2 regions of the Caloramator sp. CAR-1 genome follow, and region 2 is predicted to be linked to the other one. Evidence: a T-box and tRNA genes for the amino acid it is inferred to sense, from the RefSeq annotation. Region 2 holds a T-box; the other holds one or more tRNA genes.
The links. A T-box is a leader RNA that pairs with one kind of tRNA and senses whether it is charged. The one in region 2 lies ahead of Q3V94_RS10575 (proline--tRNA ligase), so its partner is inferred to be a tRNA-Pro.
Positions count from the first base shown of each region.

Region 1: it has a tRNA-Pro gene. The T-box ahead of Q3V94_RS10575 (proline--tRNA ligase) is inferred to sense a tRNA for this amino acid. The anticodon was not compared.

Region 1 is NZ_JAUONW010000004.1:64,174-72,542, reverse strand. Features, by position in the region: gene Q3V94_RS00855 (ATP synthase subunit C) at 1-155, shown strand, start outside; gene Q3V94_RS00850 (V-type ATP synthase subunit F) at 160-468, shown strand; gene Q3V94_RS00845 (V-type ATP synthase subunit E) at 479-1,045, shown strand; gene Q3V94_RS00840 (V-type ATP synthase subunit A) at 1,057-2,820, shown strand; gene Q3V94_RS00835 (V-type ATP synthase subunit B) at 2,822-4,186, shown strand; gene Q3V94_RS00830 (V-type ATP synthase subunit D) at 4,191-4,820, shown strand; gene Q3V94_RS00825 (3'-5' exoribonuclease YhaM family protein) at 4,834-5,760, opposite strand; gene ndk (nucleoside-diphosphate kinase) at 5,834-6,241, shown strand; tRNA gene Q3V94_RS00815 (tRNA-Pro) at 6,279-6,354, shown strand; gene safA (SafA/ExsA family spore coat assembly protein) at 6,394-7,005, opposite strand; gene Q3V94_RS00805 (hypothetical protein) at 7,124-7,492, opposite strand; gene Q3V94_RS00800 (diguanylate cyclase) at 7,735-8,369, shown strand, end outside.
Region 2 is NZ_JAUONW010000039.1:26,111-34,479, forward strand. Features, by position in the region: gene Q3V94_RS10550 (response regulator transcription factor) at 1-600, opposite strand, end outside; gene Q3V94_RS10555 (ABC transporter permease) at 613-1,785, opposite strand; gene Q3V94_RS10560 (ABC transporter ATP-binding protein) at 1,782-2,486, opposite strand; gene Q3V94_RS10565 (efflux RND transporter periplasmic adaptor subunit) at 2,500-3,648, opposite strand; gene ispF (2-C-methyl-D-erythritol 2,4-cyclodiphosphate synthase) at 3,796-4,275, shown strand; T-box leader at 4,350-4,529, shown strand; gene Q3V94_RS10575 (proline--tRNA ligase) at 4,576-6,297, shown strand; gene Q3V94_RS10580 (hypothetical protein) at 6,374-6,790, opposite strand; gene Q3V94_RS10585 (hypothetical protein) at 6,963-8,369, shown strand, end outside.

The DNA of each region.
Region 1 (8,369 bases), on a different contig from region 2:
GATACGCTGTTGGTGCGGTAGGTTCATCTGCCCTTGGTGCTGTTTCGGAGGATCCTAAAATACTTGGAAAAACTTTAATATTTGTTGGGCTTGCAGAAGGTATTGCAATATATGGGCTTATAATCTCAATAATGATATTAGGAAGACTAAGGTGATATCATGAAAATATTTTTGATTTCTGACAGCCATGATACTTTGGTGGGAATGAGACTTGCTGGGATAAAGGGTGTTTTAGTTTCTTCAAAGGAGGAAGGAGAGGTAGAGTTTAAAAGGGCAATTAAGGATAAGGAAATTGGAATAATAGTTTTAACTGAAAGACTGGCTTCGAAGATAAGACACCTTGTAAATGAGGTAAAGATCAATCAGGAAATGCCGCTTATAATTGAAATTCCAAATAGACAAGGTAGCATAAGGGATGATGATTATCTTGTTAAGTATATTAAAGAGTCCGTTGGGATAAAAATCTGAGGTGATTTATATGGTAACTATTGAAGAAAAGATAAGGCTGTTTACAGAGCTTGTTTATCAAAAAATAGAGAAGGAAAATAAAGAGGAAATTGAAAGATTTAACGAGAGATTTAAAAACCTTATAGAGGAAAAGAAAAGGGATTTCGAAGAGGAATTCAATAGGGTGAGGGAGGAAAGAATAAAAAAGGCTAACGAAGAGGCACAAAGGATTGTATCAAAGGCAAAATATGAGGAGAAAAGAATACTTCTTAAAAAAAGGGATGAAGTTTTTAATAAGTTTTTTGAGGATTTAAAGATAAAATTAGAAGAATATACTAAAAGCAATCAATATAAAGATTGGCTTTTGGATAGTTTGAAAAAGGCTCTTGAAAATAAAAATTTTAAATTGATTTTAACCAATAAAGACTTTGAATTATTAAAGCCCTATTTAAATGGATTTAAAGTTGAATTTGATGATAGCTTAATTGGAGGATTTATTTTGGAAGATGAAAATAGGATAAGAATAGATCATTCTTTGAAGGCATTAATGGAGGATAAAAAGGAAAAAATAGGCCAGATACTTTTTTCTAATCTTTAGGTGGTGGGATTATGGATAACGGGATTATAACATATATAAACGGTCCGGTAATTAAAGCAAAAAACATGAAAAATTTTAGAATGAGGGAAATGGTGGCAGTTGGTGAGAAAAAATTAATAGGTGAAGTGATTTCTATTTATGAAGATTATGGGACGATACAGGTCTATGAAGAAACGGCAGGACTTAAAATTGGTGAATTTGTTTATCCTACAGGTAAACCTTTGTCCGTTAAACTTGGACCTGGAATAATTGGAAATATATTTGATGGCATAGAAAGGCCACTAAATAAAATAAAGGAATACAGCGGAAATTTTATAAACGAGGGAATAGGGCTTATCTCGATAGATCCTAACAAAAGATGGAAAGTCAATTTTTTAGTAAAAGAAGGAGAATATCTTGAAGAAGGACAGCCCTTTGCCTATGTTGAGGAAACACCCCTTATAAAGCATTTTATCATGGTTCCTCCTAAAGTAAAGGGAAGAGTAATATATGTTGCAGCAGAAGGTGAATACTGTATTGAGGATGTCATTTTAAAGCTGCAGGATGATAAAGAATATGAACTTAAGATGTATCAGGAGTGGCCGGTTAGAATTCCAAGGCCGGTAAAAAGAAGATTCCCAATCGAAAAGCCCCTTATAACTGGTCAAAGAGTAATAGATACCTTTTTTCCTATTGCAAAGGGGGGAACTGCAGCAATCCCTGGAGGATTTGGAACTGGAAAAACCATGACTCAGCATCAGCTTGCTAAGTGGAGCGATGCCGATGTTATTGTTTACATTGGCTGCGGTGAAAGAGGAAATGAGATGACGGAGGTTTTGGAGGATTTCCCAAAACTTATTGACCCTAATTCCAATCTTCCTCTTATGAATAGAACCATCCTTATTGCCAATACATCAAATATGCCAGTTGCTGCAAGGGAAGCGTCGATATATACAGGCATTACTATTGCGGAATATTTTAGGGATATGGGATATAACGTTGCAATAATGGCAGATTCAACATCAAGATGGGCAGAAGCCCTAAGGGAAATATCGGGGCGTCTTGAGGAAATGCCGGCAGAGGAAGGCTATCCTGCTTATCTTGCTTCAAGGCTTGCGGAGTTTTATGAAAGGGCCGGGTATGTTGAAACCCTTTCAGGTAAAGAGGCCTCTGTTTCTATAATTGGGGCTGTATCTCCAGCTGGAGGCGATTTTTCAGAGCCTGTTACTCAAAATACAAAAAGGTTTGTAAGCGTATTTTTGAGTCTTGATAGAAATCTTGCCTATTCAAGGCATTATCCGGCTATAAATTGGCTATCAAGTTATAGCGGGTATTTATCCCTTCTTAATGATTGGTATAGGGAAAATGTCAGCGAAGATTTCTTTAAGCTAAGGGGTGAAATGCTAAAGGTTCTTCAGGAGGAAAATAAGCTTTTAGAAATTGTAAAACTTGTTGGAGAGGACGTTCTTCCGGACGACCAAAGGTTAATTTTAGAGGTTGCAAGGCTTATAAAAATAGGCTTTCTCCAGCAAAATGCCTACCATCCAGAAGATACCTATGTTCCTTTACATAAGCAATATAATATGCTAAGGATGATTAAGCTATTTTATGACAAGGCACTATTTGCTATTAAAAAGGGAGTTCCAATAGGAAAAATAAGACAGATGAAGGGCTACAGTGAAATATTGAAGATGAAATACTCTATTCCTAATGAATATAAAGATGAATTTGATAATTTACAAAGGGATATAGAGGAAGAATTCAGCCAAATTTTAAAGTCCTATGAAGGTGATTGATATGCAAAAGGAATTTTTACATATAGAAAAAATAGAGGGACCACTTTTAATCCTATCTGAAGTTGAAGATGTTTCCTATGATGAGATAGTTGAAATAAAAACAAGGGATGGAATAAAGCATGGGAAGGTAGTTCAGCTTTATGAGGATAAGGCAATAATTCAAGTTTTTGAAACAACATCAGGGCTATCTGTAAAGGATGTGTCGGTTAAATTTACTGGAAAGCCTCTTGAAATTAGCCTATCAAAAGATATTTTAGGGAGAATATTTAATGGGTTTGGAGTTCCGATTGATGGTGGAGGACCTATATTTTCTCCAATTAAAATGAATGTAAACGGAAGACCGATAAATCCGGTTGCAAGGAAATATCCAAGAAACTACATCCAAACGGGTATTTCAGCAATAGACCTTCTTACAACATTAATTAGAGGACAAAAGCTTCCAATATTTTCAGGGAATGGACTTCCTCATAACGAAATTGCAGCCCAGATTATAAACCAGGCCAAAATAGCAGATGGGGAAAATTTTGCCATTGTTTTTGCTGCTATGGGAATAAAGCATGATGATGCCCATTATTTTACCAAAATGTTTGAGGAGTCAGGGGTTTTAGAGAGGGTTGTAATGTTTTTAAATCTTGCTGATGATCCTGTTGTTGAAAGGATCGTAACCCCAAGATGTGCCCTTACGGCTGCAGAATACCTTGCCTTTAATGAGGATATGCATGTTTTGGTGGTTTTAAGCGATATGACAAGTTATTGTGAGGCGTTAAGGGAGATATCCTCTGCAAGGGAGGAGGTCCCTGGAAGGAAGGGCTATCCAGGATACTTATATTCCGACCTTGCCTCTATATATGAAAGGGCAGGAATTATTGAAGGTTCTAAAGGCTCAATAACACAAATTCCAATCCTTACAATGCCAAATGATGATATAACCCATCCTGTCCCAGACCTTACAGGATATATAACCGAAGGACAAATAGTTTTAAGCAGAGAAATATATCAAAGGAATATATATCCTCCTATAAATATCCTTCCATCCCTTTCAAGGCTTATGAAGGATGGTGTAGGTGAAGGGTATACAAGGGAGGATCATCCTTCTGTTGCAAATCAAGTTTTTGCATCCTATACAAAATATCAAGAGGTTTTAGCCCTTGCCCAGGTTATAGGGGAGGATGAGCTATCAAGTATAGATAAAAAATATATGGAATTTGGAAGGGCCTTTGAGGATAAATTTTTAAAACAGGATTTTTATGAGGAAAGAAGTATTATAGAGTCAATCGATTTAGCTTGGTCTATTTTATCCATCCTTCCCAAGAATGAACTTGATAGAATAGATCCAAAACTTTTGGATAAATATTATAAGGGGTGATTAGATGGAAAATATAGCCCCTACCAAATCCAATCTTATGAAGGCTAAATCATCCTTAGAATTTTCAAAAAAGGGATTTGAACTTTTAGACCAGAAAAGGAATGTCCTAATAAGGGAAATCATGGGCCTTGTTGATAAGTCAAAGGAAATACAAAAAAGGGTAAATGAGCTGTTTAAAGAGGCCTATGAGGCCCTTCAAATGGCAAACATTACTATGGGGATTCATTTTGTTGAGGATATTGCGTCGACTGTTCCTGAGGTGGAGGAGTTTGAGATTATTTTTAAAAGCGTTATGGGGGTTGAGGTTCCTATAGTAAAGCATTCGAAGGAGATGGAAAGGCCAAGTTATAGTTTTTACCAAACAAACTCAGCTCTTGATGTTGCCTTTACTAAGTTTCAAGAGGTAAAACTTTTACTATTTGAACTTGCAGAGATTGAAAATGCAGTCTTTAGGCTTGCCCATGATATTAAAAAGACTCAAAGGAGGGCAAATGCCCTTGAAAATATCCAAATACCCAAATATGAAAACTTGGTCAAATCCATTCAGGAGGTCCTTGAGGAGAAGGATAGGGAGGATTTTTTTAGGCTTAAGGTTGTAAAGAAAAAAAGATTAAAGAAGCAAAAAACCCCCTAAAGGGGGTAGCTTTTTATTTTTTTATACTTCTTCTATAAGTAGGGTTATATTCTGTCCAGCCATCAAGGCCGGTATCCCTTTCTATTGCAAGATGAAAGGCGTTTATTTCTGCACTTGCTTTATCGGCGTTGTGGACTGCTATTGCTTCTATTGTCATGGGAAGAACCGGAGAGCCCATATCAAGGGTTCCGTGGTGGGATAGAATGCAGTGGATAAGGTCGTATTTTAAATCGTTTGGAAAATCTTTTATTTCGCTAATTGCCCTGCTTACAAGGTCTGCACCAAGGGAAATATGGCCGAGTAAACGTCCTTTAGTTGTATATTTGTTTTCGGGAAAGCTTGAAAGTTCATATATTTTACCGATGTCATGAAGTAGTGCCGCAGCAACGGCTATGTCGTATTTAATGTAGCTAAATATTTTACAGTAGCTTTGAATAAGCTTTACAACCTCTATCGTATGCTGTGCAAGGCCACCTTGGTAGGCATGATGTATTTCTGCACCTGCTGCCTTTTTATAAAAGTGTTTTTTAACATCTGGCATTGCAAATATGTTTTCTAAAAGGGTTTTTATAAAAGGATTGCTTATAGTTGATATAATATCATTTATCTCAAGGACCATATCGTTTTCATTAACATAGCCTGATGGAAGAATGGAGTTTAAAAGTTCCTGCGAGGGATTCCATATTCTTTGGATGTTGCTTATGTGCAGCTGAAGGCTGCCCTTAAAATCCCTTGCTATTCCTGATATATAGGCAAGACACCCAGGGATAATTTCTTCGCCGATTTTTTCATCATCGTTCCAGATTTTAGAGTCATAGTTTTTAAGGCCTATGCTAACCTGAAGATGGTAGTAGTTTTTGTTGTTTTGGTCGGTTTTTCTAGTTATTTGCCTTACAGCAACAGCTATATTTTCAAATTTTTGATTTACATTTAGCTGCATAAAATCACCTCGAATTATATTATACATAATTTTTTGCAAATAAAACACATAATATTTTAGTGGAGGGATTATTTTGGAAAGAACATTGGTTTTAATAAAGCCGGACGGAGTTAGGAGAAATTTGATAGGTGAGATTATAAGGCGTTATGAGATGAAGGGGTTAAGGGTTATAGCTATAAAGTCCCTTTATCCATCAGAGGAACTTGCAATGGAACATTACAAGGAACATGAAGGGAAAGACTTTTATGAGAGGTTAATTAAGTTTTTAACATCTGGAATGGTTATTGCAATTATTTTAGAGGGGAAAAATGCAATAAAATGTGCAAGGATAATCAACGGTGCTACAAAGTATCAGGATGCCCTTCCTGGGACGATTAGAGGTGATTTCGCCTTCGATGAGACGGAAAACCTTGTTCATGCTTCGGACTCATTAGAATCCGCTGAAAGGGAAATGAAAATTTGGTTTCCAGAAATCTATTGAAAAATTTATAAATTAGTGTATAATATAATATAGTTATCTGGGTGTGGCGCAGATGGTAGCGCGCCAGAATGGGGTTCTGGAGGTCGCTGGTTCAAGTCCAGTCACCCAGACCAAGAAAAAGCCTACAACCATTAGGTTGTAGGCTTTAAATCTTATATAGGTTTTATAAACATCTGCGTCCAATAGCACCTTCCTGCCTTATCCTTTGCAAGGCCGACGCCTATTTCGGTATAGGTTGGGTTTAAGATGTTGCTTCTGTGGCCCGGCGAGTTCATCCATGCATTCATGACTTCCTGTGGAGTTCTTTGACCCATTGCAATATTTTCACCAGCTGCTGAAAATCTTAAGCCGAAGGATTCAATCATTTGAAAGGGTGAGCCGTAGGTCGGTGAATAGTGGGAAAAGTAGTTTTTGTTTATCATATCTTGGGATTTATATCTTGCAATTCTTGAAAGCTGCCAGTTTTCCTTTAAAGGAGGAAGGCCTACCTTAGCCCTTTCAATGTTAACAAGCCTCACAACTTCGCTCTCTAGAGCTTTAGTCTCTATAACAGGAATTTTAATCTTTTGGCCTGGATATATAAGGGCTGGATTTTTTATCTCTGGGTTAGCTGAAATGATTTCAGAAATACCTACCTGATATTTTTGTGCGATCTTCCATATGCTATCTCCAGGTTGAACGGTGTAATAGGTATCTTGGGCGTAAATTGTTGATGTAATCAGAAAAAATAAAGTCAAGAATATAATACTTATTTTTTTATTCAAACTAATCACCTCTAATGTTTAGTTTGAGTAGAAAAAGAGGTTTTATTCTTTATTTTAATTTAAAAACCTCTTTCTTGGTTTTTCTTTGCCAGGAAAGAGGTTTTAAGTTATATATGCTTTAACCCCTGTGGGTTAATATATTCTTAAAGCTTTCAAGATAGTTGTATGCTTCTTCTCCCTTTGCTACAGCATTTTTAATTTTGTTAACATTTCCCTCAATATTTGCAAGTTGAATGGCAAAATTATCATGTTCAGCCTTATTAATTTCTGCTTTATGCTCAAGAGCACGTAGGATTTGAGTATTTTCTTCTACCTGAGCCTTAATTAGAGACACTTCATTCTGCACAGAATAAATCTGATCCTGCATAGAATTTATCTGATCCTGCATAGAATCAATTTGATTTTGCATAGAATCAAGGCGTTCATTTATAGGCTTAAGTTCTTCCTTAATGATTGTTCTAAAGGCATTCAACAATTCCATATCCATTTAAACGTTCTCCCTTCGTAAAGTATGATTTATATGTTAATGCGATTTAATCATTTTAGACTTATATAATAAATTATAGTTTATGAAAAATGGAGTTTCAAGCTTTATATAAACAAATAGCTCCTTACCTAAATTTAATAATTTTTTTTATTATACTAACATATAAATTTAATTGAAAATTCTTGAATTTATTATGTATAATAAAATTCGTGTTTAATCCTTTGTTTAAGAGGTGTCAGGGGATGGAGATTGATTCTGTTATTTTAAAACTTATCGATAGGATGCAAAATGCCTTTGCCTATCACAAAATTATTTTAGATGAAAATAATAAGCCAGTAGACTATGAGTATATTTATGTAAATACGGCATTTGAAGAGCTAACTGGATTAAAAAGACAAAATATATTAGGAAAAACTGTAAAACAAATTATACCTGATATTCAAAATAGCAGCTTTAATTGGATCGAATATTATGGTAATATTGCCCTAAATGGAGTAGAGGATCATATTGTTCAATATTTTGACCTTTGGGATAGGTGGTATAGGATAGATGTCTTTTCCCCTGAAAAAAATTACTTTGTCACCTTCTTTAGCGATATAACCGATATTAAAAAGGCAGAAGAAAAAATAAAGGAACAGAATGAAATAATAAGCCCAATTACAGAAAACTTAGATGAAATTACATTTTTACAGGATGTTAAAACTCGAGAGGTAATTTATTTAAGCAGTTCCTTTGAAAGGATATATGGAATACCAATAAAGGAAATTTATAAAAACCCAAGGTTATGGATTGATTATGTTTACCCAAAGGATAGAGAAAGTGTTGAAAAAAGATCAACGATGGAAAATACAATAAATGAAATAAAAGAAAAAGGCTA
Region 2 (8,369 bases):
TAACCTTTTTACATGAGTATCTACTGTTCTTAAGTCACCATCATAATCAAATCCCCAAATTGCGTCAAGTATTTTTTCGCGTGTTAGAGTTATTCCCTTGTTTTTAAAAAGATAAAGAAGTATTTCAAATTCCTTAGGCGAAAGGAAAACCTCTTCACCGTCAATTAAGACTCTATGGGCATCTTCATCAATATATAGACCGTTATATGATGCGGGATTAGAATTTACTTCTGTATAATATGTTCTTTTTAAAAGGGCCTTTACATTTGCAACTACTACCTTAGGACTTACAGGTTTTGTAAGATAAATATCCGTTCCAAGTTCAAACCCTAATAATTTATCATCATCATCGGATTTTGCAGTAAGCATTATGACAGGCAGAGAAGAAGTTTTTCTTATTTCGTTTAATAGTGTCCAACCATCCATAATGGGCATCATGACATCAATTACAGCAAGGTGAATCTTATGGGACTTTAATATTTTTAATGCTTCATAGCCGTTTTCAGCTGTAAGAACATTATAATTTTCCTTTATAAGATAAGCCTTTAAAAGATCCCTTAATCTTTCTTCGTCATCTACTATTAGGATAGTTTCCATCATAATAACACCTCGCTATTCATAGCGCAGAGCTTCTATTGGATTTGATTTTGATGCTTTGTTTGCAGGATAAATACCAAATAATACTCCTATAAATATAGAGAATATAACTGCAATAGATATCGTTCGGATAGAAATATAAATGGACATCTTGAAAAACACTTTTAAAACATTTGAAATTAAATATCCTAATGTTACCCCAAAGATACCCCCTAAAAGGCTTATGGTTGCTGATTCAATTAAAAATTGTAGAAGGATCCATCTTCTTTTAGCCCCTACTGCCTTTCTAATACCTATTTCTCTTGTTCTTTCAACTACAGAAACCAACATAATATTCATGATTCCTATGCCTCCAACCAATAGGGAGATAGCAGCAATTCCCATAAGCATTAAAGTCATGCTGTTTGTAGTTTCTGTGGCAGTATTTAAAAGGCTTGTTTGGTCAAAGACTCTATAACTTGTGGTATCACCATTAAACCTTTTACTAAGATATAATTCTAAATATCCCTTTGCAAATTCTACTTCTTCTTTGCTATTAGCTTCTATATATAAAGTCCTTATGTTAGTATTTCTTGTTAACCTTTGGGCAGTTGAGATAGGAATTATAATTCTATCATCACCTGAGCCAGATGAACTACTACCTTGAGATTTAAGTATTCCCACAATTGTAAAATCAATTCCATTAATATTTATATATTCTCCGATTATATTAGTTCTTCCACTATAAAGCTCATCAACTATATCTTGACCTAAAACAGCAACATAACTTCTATTCTTAACATCATCATCGCTTATAAATCTGCCAATGTCAACATAGATTTTTCTAATATCTGAGTATTCTGAAGTGGAACCTTCTAAATTAGTAGTGTATGTTTTTGAGCCATATTTTGCAGTTACATTTCCTGATATAAAGGGGGCGATTCTTTTTATTCCTGGTTTTGTCTTTAAATATTCAATATCTTCATTTGAAAAGGAGTTTGAACGAAAGCCTGTAATGTTTACTGTTATTAGATTGGTTCCTAGACTTTCTATTTGAGATTGAATTTGCTTTTTAGTTCCTTCACCAAGTCCTACAAGTATTATTACAGATGAAATACCTATAATTATACCTAGCATAGTAAGGAATGACCTCATTTTATTTGCTAGAATAGATCTAAAGGATACTTTAAATAGTTTACTTACCTTCATATGCTAACCTCCTTAACCATATTATCAGAGGTTATAATACCGTCCCTTATAGTAATTATTCTTCTTGCTTCCTTTGCTATATCTTTGTCGTGGGTAATTAAAACGATAGTGTGTCCAACGTTGTTTAATTTTTGTAAAAGTTTCAAAATTTCGCTACCTGTTTTGCTATCAAGGGCTCCTGTAGGTTCATCCGCAAGCAAAATAGATGGATTAGAGACCAGAGCTCTTGCAATTGCTACTCTTTGCATTTGACCGCCTGAAAGTTCAGAAGGTTTATGATTAATATGAGTTTCAAGTCCTACTTTTTCAATAGCTTCAATAACTCTTTTTTTTGATTCCTTTGAATCAAGCCCCATGTAAATTAAGGGAAGTTCTATATTTTCATATACGTTTAATCTAGGTAAAAGATTATATGTTTGAAATATGAACCCTATTTTTTTGTTTCTAATTTCTGCAAGTTTATCATCCCTACATTTTGTTATTTCAATCCCATCGAGGATGTATTCACCCTCGCTAGGTGTGTCAAGGCATCCTATGATATTCATAAGGGTTGTTTTACCGGCACCAGAAGGGCCAATTATTGCTACAAATTCTCCTTTTTTTATTTTTAAATTTATATTTCTTATAGCTATATAATCCTTATTTCCAATCCTATACGCTTTAGAAATATTTTTCATTTCAATTATGTTCTTTTCTTTCATACTTATCACCTTCTTATTTGTTTTTGCTTGAATTCTGTCTAGGACTTATAGGAGGCATTCCACCTTCACCACCAGGCATAAAGCCAAATCTTTGTGTTCGTCTTTCAAGGATATTATTAGATGAACTTGTTGGGACATTTATTAGGATCTTCTGTCCTTCTTGTAATCCTTCTAAAACTTCAACATATATATCATTTTTGATTCCTACTTTTATTTCAGTTAGCCTTCCTTGAACAGTGCTTGAAACAGTAGCGATACCACCTTGATTTGGCAATTGTGATGATGAAAAATCATTTGCTACAAGGACAAATTTTTTATCGTTTCTTTCAATTAATGCTTCAACAGGGATTACAAGAGCATCTTTTTTATTTTCTATCTGTATTTCAACATTAGCTGTCATATTTATTTTTATGTCTTTTGAACTATTAAGAGAAATTATAACATCATAGGTAGTTACATTATTTTGATTATTGCCTATTAAAGAGATAGACTCTACCTTACCTTCATATGTTCTACCTTCAAGAGCATTAAACTTAATTTTTACACTTTGCCCAACTTTGATTTTAGATATATCAAGTTCATCCACGGAAGCTTTTACTTTTAAAGAAGATGGGTCTAGTATAGTTAATACATTTTTACCTGCTTGAACATTATCTCCATTATTAGCATTTTTTGTTACAACAAGACCATTGATAGGAGATTTAACTGTCATTTTGCTGTATTGCTTTTTTATATTTTTAAGATTATTTTCAGCTTCTTCTATTAAAAGGTTTTGAAGTTTTATTTCATCTTCAGTTTTGGCTTTTGAAGCTTGTAATTTTTGCTTTTCTAAGTTTAATTCTGCACTTTTTAGCTGCTGAAGAATCTGATCACTATAAACAGTAAATAGGGTTTGCCCTTTTTTAACGGTATCACCTTCATTAACTTTTAAATTTTTTATTTCACCACTATTTTCAGCTACAACTTCACATTGTGTTGCTGCAAAGACTATTCCGGTTGTTTTTACAGTTAACTCAATGTCGCTTTTTTTAGCCATTGCAATCATAAATTTAGAAGATGATGGCTGAGATTTAGTTGAAAATTTTTTAATAACAAAAAAAATGCCTGATGCAAAAATCAAGATTAAAGAGATTGAAAATATTAATTTTGTGCTTTTTTTCATACTAACTACCTCCTTTTGCTTTTTTTAAAATTTTAGTTTTTGTGGATGATAAAAAAGTTACAAAGTTATTAATAAATTATTAACAAAAATTATGCTATAATTAAAATAAACGAAGAACAATTTATATAAATTAAAGAGGTGAATTCGATGAGAATAGGTCACGGATATGATGTTCATAGATTAGTTGAAGGAAGAAAGCTTATATTAGGTGGTGTTGAAATACCTTATGAAAAGGGACTTTTAGGCCACTCAGATGCGGATGTTTTAGTTCATGCTATTATGGATGCCATATTAGGAGCTGCTGCTCTTGGGGATATAGGAAGGCATTTTCCGGATACCGATGAAAAATTTAAAGGTGCAGATAGTTTAAAATTATTGGAGGAAGTAAAAAAACTTATTGAAATAAAGGGATATTCCATATCGAATATTGACGCTACAATAATCGCTCAAAGACCAAAGCTTATGCCTTATATAGAAAAAATGAGGGAAAATATTTCGAAAACATTAAATATAAGTATAGATGATATTAATATTAAAGCAACTACTGAAGAAGGTCTAGGCTTTACAGGTAGTGGTGAGGGCATATCAGCTCATGCTGTAGCATTATTAGCAAAAACTTTATGTTAAATAAAATTTAAAAATATTGTAGAATATTGACAGCAAATTAAATGAAAAATATAATTATAAAAAGAACTAAATATAAAAATGCTGTGAAAAAGAATAGTAGGCTAAAATTCCAGAGAGAAAACCCATAGGCTGAAAGGTTTTCACTTAGCCGAACCCGCTTTGGAGCAGCTAGCGATGAGCTATGCCGGCACTTGCCGTTATCCAAAATGAGTTAAAATTTAGGTGGTACCGCGGAGTAAGCCTTCGCCCTATAGGGGTGAAGGCTTTTTTGTATAGAAACTTACATAAGGAGGGAGAAAAATGAGACTTAGCAACTTATTTATGCCAACATTAAGGGAAGTTCCAGCAGAAGCTGAAATACCAAGCCATCAACTAATGCTTAGGGCAGCATTGATGAGAAAACTTGCATCGGGAATTTATAACTATTTACCTCTTGGGCTTAGAGTTCTTAGAAAAATAGAAGAGATAGTTAGAGAGGAAATGAATAGAGAAGGTGCACAGGAGATACTTTGTTCAGCCCTCTTACCATCGGAGCTATGGAAGGAATCGGGAAGATGGGAAGTGTTTGGCCCAGAAATGTTTAAACTTCTCGATAGAAACGGAAGAGAATTCTGCCTTGGACCAACCCACGAGGAAATTTTTACAGACATTATAAGAAACGAAGTAAAATCCTATAAGGATATGCCACTTAACCTTTACCAAATTCAAACAAAATACAGAGATGAAAGACGACCAAGATTTGGAGTAATGAGATGTAGAGAATTTACAATGAAGGATGCCTATAGTTTCGATACATCTTGGGAGGGACTTGATGAATCCTTTAATAAGATGTATAGGGCATATTGCAGAATATTCGACAGATGCGGACTTGATTATAAGGCTGTAGAAGCAGACACAGGTGCGATGGGCGGAACTGGATCAATGGAGTTTATGGTTAAGTCAGATATCGGAGAAGCTGAAGTTGTATATTGCACAAGTTGTGATTATGCTGCAAATATTGAAAAGGCACCAACATTTGAAGTTAAGGTGGAAGCAAAAGAAGAACTTAAAGAGCTTCAAAAAGTAGAAACACCAAATGTAAGAACAATTGAGGAGCTTGTTTCCTTCTTTAACACTACACCACAAAAATTTGCAAAAACATTAATCTATAAAGCAGATGATAAAGTAGTTGCCGTAATGGTTAGAGGAGATAGGGACGTTAACGAAACTAAAGTTATAAACCACTTAAAATGTATAAACCTTGAACTTGCAGATGCTGAAACAGTCAGAAAGGCTACAGGGGCTGATATTGGGTTTGCAGGACCTATTGGAATTAAAGTGGATGAGCTTTTAATTGACTATGAAGTAAAGTATATAGAAAACATGATTATAGGTGCAAATGAAACAGGATACCACATGATAAATGCAAATTATGGAAGGGACTTTGAAGGAACAGTTGGAGACTTTAGAAATATTGCAATTGGTGACAAGTGTCCAAAGTGTGGAGCAGAAATTACAATAAACAGAGGTATTGAAGTTGGACATATATTTAAGCTTGGAACAAAGTATTCACAAGCTATGGGAGCAACCTTTGTGGATGATAAAGGTGAAGAAAAGCCAATTATAATGGGATGCTATGGAATAGGAATAAATAGAACTATGGCTGCAGTTATTGAACAAAACCATGATGAAAAGGGAATAATATGGCCTTTATCAATTGCTCCCTTCCACGTTATAGTAGTTCCAGTTGTTATGAAGGATGAACTTCAGGTTAAAGTTGCAGAAGAGATTTACAATAAGCTCAATGAGATGGGAGTAGAAACACTAATCGACGATAGAGACGAAAGGGCAGGAGTTAAATTCAACGATGCAGACCTTATTGGAATTCCAATTAGAATAACTGTAGGCAAGAAGATTAAAGATGGAATAGTTGAATTTAAACTTAGAAATTCAAGTGAAGTAAAAGAAATAAAAGTAGAAGAAGTTTATGATGAGGTTTTAAAGGTTTTCAAAGAAAGAAATGTAAAGATTAAAAGCTGCTAAGGAGAACCCTTAGCAGCTTTTTTAGTGCCTGCCACTTGACATTTTGACTTTTTGACATTTCTATAATTTACCATATCTAATTAAATGAATTTATATCTGATAATAATTCAGACAACGTATTATTTATGAATTCTACTTTGTTCTTTAAAAGAATGAGGCTTTCTTGATAGATATCATCTACTTGTATTAAATTTAAGCTATTTTGTAATAATTGGAAATACTTAAAGGAAGGAAGGAAGAGTTTGTTTAAAAAGAAATTTTTGCTTGTATATGAAAGGCATCCATCTATATACTGGGATTTTAAAAATCCAGTTGCTTGGAAAAAATAAAAGGAAGCTTCCTGAAGTGTATTAAAGCAGCTATTATAGTTTTCCATAGATTCTTTTTGCGGTTTTATTCCTTTAAGATGTTTTATTGAATTTAATATAGCCTTTTGTAGGTTTTGCATTTTAAAAAGCACAGAAACTATTTCAGAATTTCTTCTTTGCTCCAAAAAAATCCCCCCAGTTTTTTTCTTAATATATAAATATGTTATGGCAAGTGAATAAATGAAAGGCAAAAATTGCAAGGGAAATTAAAGAATAATTACCAATTAATTTTGATGGAAACTTTTGTTGAATCAATGTATAATTTAAGGAAGTTACATAAACTAAGGAGGTTTTACATTGAAGCGTATTTTATATTTGATTTCTCTTTTTATTGTTCTTTTACTTTTATCTACCAATTCGGCATCTGCTGCAGTAACATCTAAGTATCCTATCGTAAAGTTTAGTTCGAATTTCAAAGATGTATATTATATAGGTGACAAGATTATTTTTACGGTTAACTCATCTTACTTCCCAGGAAAAGTTGAATACAGGGTGCAGATCAAAAATTTAAGCACGGGAAAAATTACAGAACTTTGGAATTCTAAAAACGGATATCCAACAAGATATAATACAAAAGGGCAAGTTCTTGGAAGAAATAATTTTAAAGTGTCAACGACGGTTAGTGAAGCTGGGATCTATAATATAACAGTTTATGCAAAAAGGGCAGGACTTGCGTTAAACAAAGCAAAGAACTCAAAGCTTGGCTATGATTCTATAGTCGTATCTAAAACATTTGAAGTAAAAAATCCAATAAAAATATTGGATAAAGAGGGAACTGTAATAGGATCAGAAATAGTTGGACAAAATGAGATGATTAACAATGTTTTAAAAATAACAGCTAAAGATGTTACTATAAAAAATGCATTTATTTATGGGGATGTATATGTTCTTGCAGATAATGTAACATTGAATAATGTTCATATTTCAGGAAACCTTATTTTAAACCCATCAAGTGAAGGAGGTTTCAATTTAGATAATGTATTTGCAGAAAATGTTAACATAGTATCGAATAAATCTAATGAAATTTCCTTAAAGCATTTAATAACGAGAGCATTAAAAGTTGACTCAGGTAATGTAAACAAATTAGTTGTTACTGATGAAAGTCAAATAAGCAGCACAAAAATAAACAGGAATATGACTTTAGATGTTCAATCGGGTTCCTTTGGAGCTATTTTTGTTGAAGGAAAGGCCAATGCAACAATTGAATTGAATTTGGTAGGAGTTTTTGATAAACCTATAATTCCAAAAGGCAATGTGGTTATTAATAATTTAAATACAGAAATTAACAAGCTTGTTGATGTCCATGTGTATGAGAGTGCTAGCCTAATTTTAAATGGAAACTTTAGAGAAGTTTATATTAAAAAACCAGCTTATTTAAACTTAGCTGAAAATTCTAAAGTAAATTTGATAAAGACCTATGATGATGCAGAAATCTATCAAAATGATAATACAAGGATTGATTTTTTAACAAATGCAGATAATTCAAAATATGTTTTAGTAGATGGAAAACAAAATGTAGGAAATTATAGTGGATTTGTAAGGTTTACTGTTGGGAAAGAACTATTGCCAAGCAATGAATTAATTAAAAAGGCTGCAAAGGTTGATGTTTATTACTATGATATAATTGCTAGAACAAATTCAAATAATTATACAATAAAACCGGTTTTAGTGTTTAGACTTTTAAGGGAAGATGGATCTTATATT